One region of the Streptomyces sp. NPDC094448 genome, then DNA from elsewhere that is predicted to be linked to it. Evidence: riboswitches for the same ligand, from Rfam matches in the RefSeq annotation. Region 1 holds a riboswitch; the other holds the start of a gene.

Region 1 (2,448 bases):
GGGCAGGGAAAGAAAGGCCAGGCAGAAGGCGGGAAGGAAGGGAAAGCGGGCGCCGGGAGAGGGCTACTTCTGCCGGCGGTAGAAGGGGAGCGCCACGACCTCGTACGGCTCGTGCGCACCGCGGATGTCGACCCCGACCCCGGCGGTCCCCGGCGCGGCGTGCGCCGCGTCCACGTACGCCATGGCGATCGGCTTGCCGAGGGTGGGGGAGGGGGCGCCGGAAGTGACCTCGCCGATCACCGCGCCGTCCGCCACCACCGGATATCCGGCGCGCGGCACCCGGCGGCCCTCGGCGACCAGTCCGACGAGGGTACGCGGCGGGGCGCTCGCGGCCCGCTCGGCGGCGGCTTCCAGCGCCTTGCGCCCGACGAAGTCGCCCTCCTTCTCGAACTTGACCACCCGGCCGAGACCGGCGTCGAAGGGGGTGAGCGCGGTCGTCAGCTCGTGCCCGTACAGCGGCATTCCCGCCTCCAGGCGCAGCGTGTCCCGGCAGGACAGCCCGCAGGGCACCAGGCCCGCGTCCGCGCCCGCCTCGGTCAGTGCCCGCCACAGGCCCTCCGCGTGCTCCGGCGCCACGAAGAGTTCGAAACCGTCCTCGCCGGTGTAGCCGGTACGGGCGATCAGCGCCGGAACCCCGGCGACCGTGCCCGGGAGGCCCGCGTAGTACTTCAGCCCGTCGAGATCGGCGTCCGTGACGGACTTCAGGATTCCGGGGGCCTCGGGGCCCTGGACGGCGATCAGCGCATAGGCGTCGCGGTCGTCGCGCACCTCCGCGTCGAAGCCGGCCGCCCGCTCGGCCAGCGCGTCCAGCACGGTCTGCGCGTTGCCCGCGTTCGCGACGACCAGATACTCCGTGTCACCGGTCCGGTACACGATCAGATCGTCGAGGATGCCGCCGTCCTCCCGGCAGATCATCGTGTAGCGGGCGCGGCCGGGGCCGACCGTCGAGATGTTGCCGACCAGCGCATAGTCCAGCAGGGCCGCGGCCTGCGGGCCGGACACGGTGATCTCACCCATGTGGGAGAGGTCGAAGAGCCCGGCCCTGCTCCGCACGGCCTGGTGCTCCTCGCGCTCGCTGGCGTACCGCAGCGGCATGTCCCAGCCTGCGAAGTCGGTCATGGTCGCACCCAGGGAGCGGTGCAGGGCGTCGAGGGCGGTACGGCGGGGGGCAGTGCTCATGAACGGGTTCTCCCAGGCAGGACGGATTCCATGACGACGAGGACGTTCCTCCCCATCTGTCATCGGAACCTGAGAGGTTCGTCGCGACCCCGCGTACGGATGGACGTACGGACGGGAGGGCGCGACTTGCACCTTGGGTGGGGCCGGCGGATGCGGGCCCGCTTTTCAGATCTGCCTCATCGCACGCGGTACGGGGCCTGAGAGATTCAAGGGAGGAACTTGCTCCTTCGGCGCCCGGAGTCGTGCTCCGGGTCTCTCCCGCGCGGATTCGAACGGCCGGTATGCAGTTGGCGCGCACATCATTGCACGCAGAACGGGAAGTGCGGGAGCCCCTGCCCGGTTGTTCTCGGTACGGGGCGGACCGAGGACCCGGGAGGGTGCCCGGCCGGGACCGGCGCCGGGACCGGCGCCCGACGGTGGGGAACCGCGACGGGTGTGGCACCGGTCTTACCGGGGAAAACGCCGCTGTGCGGGGCGAAGGCGGGAGAAACGCACGACACGACTGGAGGAACGTGAGACGGATTCGAGGAGCAACACGGGAAATGCCGGAAAAATCGGTCGCATCTCATTACCATTTCTTTACGGTCCGTTGATGCTCCATGGGCATGTGTGTGGGTGACCCGACATGGGGGAGGAGGGTGTGATGACGTTGCAGCGCTCCAGCGCCTACGCCACGACCGCGGGGGTGCCCGCGCAGCCGGCAGCGCCCGTGCGGGAGCGGGTGGGCGCGCACGCGCCGCCGGTGCTGCGCGATCTCCGGGGCCGCGCGGGCCGCGGGCCGCGGGCGCTCTCGTTCGCGGCGGGTGACCTCGTGGTGGTCTCCGGGCTGCCCGGCAGCGGAAAGTCCACCCTGATCAGGAGGGCGGTCGCCGCTGCGGGAGCACGCCCGGCCGCCGGTCCGGGTTCCGGTTCGGGTTCCGATTCGGGTTCCGGTTCCGGTTCGGGTTCCGTCTCCCGGGGCGGACCGGACACTCCGGAGGGAGCCGATACCGGGGCCGCTCCCGGTCCGGATATCGCGGCGGAATCCGGTTCGGCCTGCGGAATCGACTCCCAGGACACCCGGGACCGCTGGGACGCGGCCGTGCCCCGCCTCCTTCCGTACGCCCTCTACCGCCCCTTCGTCCGCCTCGCCCACTACGCCGGCCTGCGCCGGGCGCTCAGGTCCGGGCGGTCCGTCGTGGTCCACGACTGCGGCACCCAGGCCTGGGTCCGCCGCTGGCTGGCCCGCGAGGCCCGCCGCAGAGGCACCGGACTCCATCTGATGCTCCT
Region 2 (2,448 bases), on a different contig from region 1:
AGACGCCGACAAGGCGGCCGGGGAGGCTGCGGGCGAACTTCTCGCGGACCGCCATAAAGCCCGCGTGGGGACCGCCGAAGCCCATCGGGACGCCGAAGCGCTGGGTGGTGCCGACGGCGATATCCGCGCCCAGCTCCCCGGGGGAGGCCAGCAGGGTGAGGGCGAGCAGATCGGTGGCGACCGTGACGACGGCCCCGAGGCCCTGTGCCTGCTCGATGACCGGCCGCGGATCGCGGACGGCACCGGAGGCGCCCGGGTACTGGAGCAGGACGCCGAAGACACCGCGTTCCGCGATCTCCGCCGGGATGCCGTCGCTCAGATCTGCGGTGACGACCTCGACCCCGGTCGGCTCGGCGCGGGTCTCGATGACGGCGATGGTCTGCGGCAGGACATCGGCGTCGACGAGGAAGACGCCGTCCTTGACCTTGCCGACGCGCCGGGAGAGCGCCATCGCCTCGGCGGCGGCGGTGGCCTCGTCCAGGAGGGAGGCGCCGGAGGTGGGCAGGCCCGTCAGCTCGGCGACCATCGTCTGGAAGTTCAGCAGCGCCTCCAGCCGGCCCTGCGAGATCTCCGGCTGGTACGGCGTGTACGCGGTGTACCAGGAAGGGTTCTCCATGACATTGCGCAGCACGACCGGCGGGGTGAAGGTGTCGTAGTAGCCGAGGCCGATCATCGACCTCAGGACCGTGTTGCGGTCGGCGAGGGCGCGCAGCTCCGCGATGACCTCGGGCTCGGTGCGGGCGTCCGGCAGCCCCAGCGCCCCGGCGCTCTTGATCGCGTCGGGCACCGCGGCGGCGGTCAGCTCGTCCAGCGAGCCGTAGCCGACCTGCGCCAGCATTTTGGCCTGGGCCTCGGCATCGGGACCTATGTGGCGCTGCTCGAAGGGCGTTCCCTGCTCCAGGCTCCGGAGCGGGATGCGGTTGGCGGTCATACAGGCGGCCTCCTGGTCTGCTACGACCCGGTGAGGGGCACCCCGGCGGATGCCCGGGACGGCCTCCCCCTCTGTCATCTCAACCTGAGAGCTTCACCGGTCCGCCCATGGCGGGGGCGCGCCGGCTTTCACCGTCGGTGAGAGCGGCTGCCGTACGGCACCCGCTCCACTTTCCAGAGTGACCTCGCCCGTGCGGTACAGGTGCCTGAGAGATTCCGGGGAGGATTTGCTCCTTCGGCGCCACCGTCGTTGTGCCGGTGGACTCTCCCGCGCGGGGTCAACAGCCGCTGCCAGCCTACCAGCGCACTCTTCGGCCGGAGTGGCTCGTGATCGCTCAAGTGGCCGACGTCCGTGTTGTGCACTTTCGTGGATTTTGAACGTGTTGGGCACAGCAGTTGCGACCTGGAGGAGGGACCGTGCAGACCGATATGGATCCGCGCAGCCTGATCGGCCGCAAGGCTTACGACCGCGACGGCGTGAAGATAGGAACCGTCGACGAGGTGTATCTGGACGACGCCACCGGGTCACCCGAATGGGCGGCCGTCCGCACCGGGCTGTTCAGCCGGGACGCCTTCGTCCCCCTGGAGCCGAGCACAATGGTCGGCGACACCCTGCGCGTCCCCTACGAACGCACCCTGATCAGGGGCGCGCCGGGCTTCGGCGTCGGCCGCCATCTCTCCCCCGAGCAGGAGCTTCAGCTCTACCGCCACTACGGGATCGAGCTGTCCGCAGCTCCCGATCCATCCGTCCCGGACCGCTCCTTCGGCTCGGTCGCCGGCGAGGAGGACTGATCCTCCGGCGGCATCATGGGATCGGCGGGATCGGGGGGCGCCACGAGCGGCAGCGGCTCGGAGGGCGTCAGCCCGGGATCGTCCACCCGGAAGGTCCGTACCCGCCCGATCTCGCCCCGGGGCACCTCGAACCGGACGGTGACCCGGCCGACGCCGCTGCCCTGCACCCATCCGGGTCCGTGCTCCGCATGCCGTACATCCTGGCCCGGGGACCACTGCCGTACGGCGGCGCCGCCGGGGCCGCTCAGGACGTCCGGGGCGGCCCCGGAGGGTCCGGCGGGCTCCGCCGGGCGCCCGGTGTCCGTACCGGTCGCGGCGTCCTGTCCCGGACCGGGTGCCACGCCCGCGATCAGGCCCGCGGCCTGGGCGAACAGATCCTCCTGAGTCCAGTCGGCGAGCCCCGAGACCCCGACTCCGAGCAGTCTCACTCCCCCGGTGGTGTCCACTCCCTCCAGCAGCCGTGCCGCGGCCTCCCGCACCACCACGGGGTCGTCCGTGGGCCCGCGCAGCGTCTCGGAGCGGGTCAGCGTCGAGAAGTCGTACCGCCGCACCTTCAGCACGATCGTCCGCCCCGAGTGTCCGGACGATCTCAGCCGGCGGACGCACCGGTCGGCGAGCCGCTCGACCTCCAGCCGGATCCGCAGCCGGTCGTGGAGATCGGTGTCGAAGGTGTCCTCCACGGACACCGATTTCATGTCCCGCTCGGCCACCACGGGCCGATCGTCG

The links. A riboswitch is a leader RNA that binds a small molecule or an ion and turns the genes downstream of it on or off. The one in region 1 is predicted to bind glycine.
Region 2: it holds a riboswitch for glycine, as region 1 does, so the genes downstream of both, gcvP (aminomethyl-transferring glycine dehydrogenase) here and gcvT (glycine cleavage system aminomethyltransferase GcvT) in region 1, are expected to answer to the same signal.

The regions. Positions count from the first base shown of each region.
Region 1 covers NZ_JBIWGU010000002.1:77,939-80,386, reverse strand. The annotation lists gene gcvT (glycine cleavage system aminomethyltransferase GcvT) at 64-1,179, opposite strand; glycine riboswitch at 1,356-1,450, opposite strand; gene ACIQ9E_RS03865 (ATP-binding protein) at 1,823-2,448, shown strand, end outside.
Region 2 covers NZ_JBIWGU010000015.1:9,652-12,099, reverse strand. The annotation lists gene gcvP (aminomethyl-transferring glycine dehydrogenase) at 1-931, opposite strand, end outside; glycine riboswitch at 1,115-1,211, opposite strand; gene ACIQ9E_RS25995 (PRC-barrel domain-containing protein) at 1,348-1,722, shown strand; gene ACIQ9E_RS25990 (DNA polymerase IV) at 1,641-2,448, opposite strand, start outside.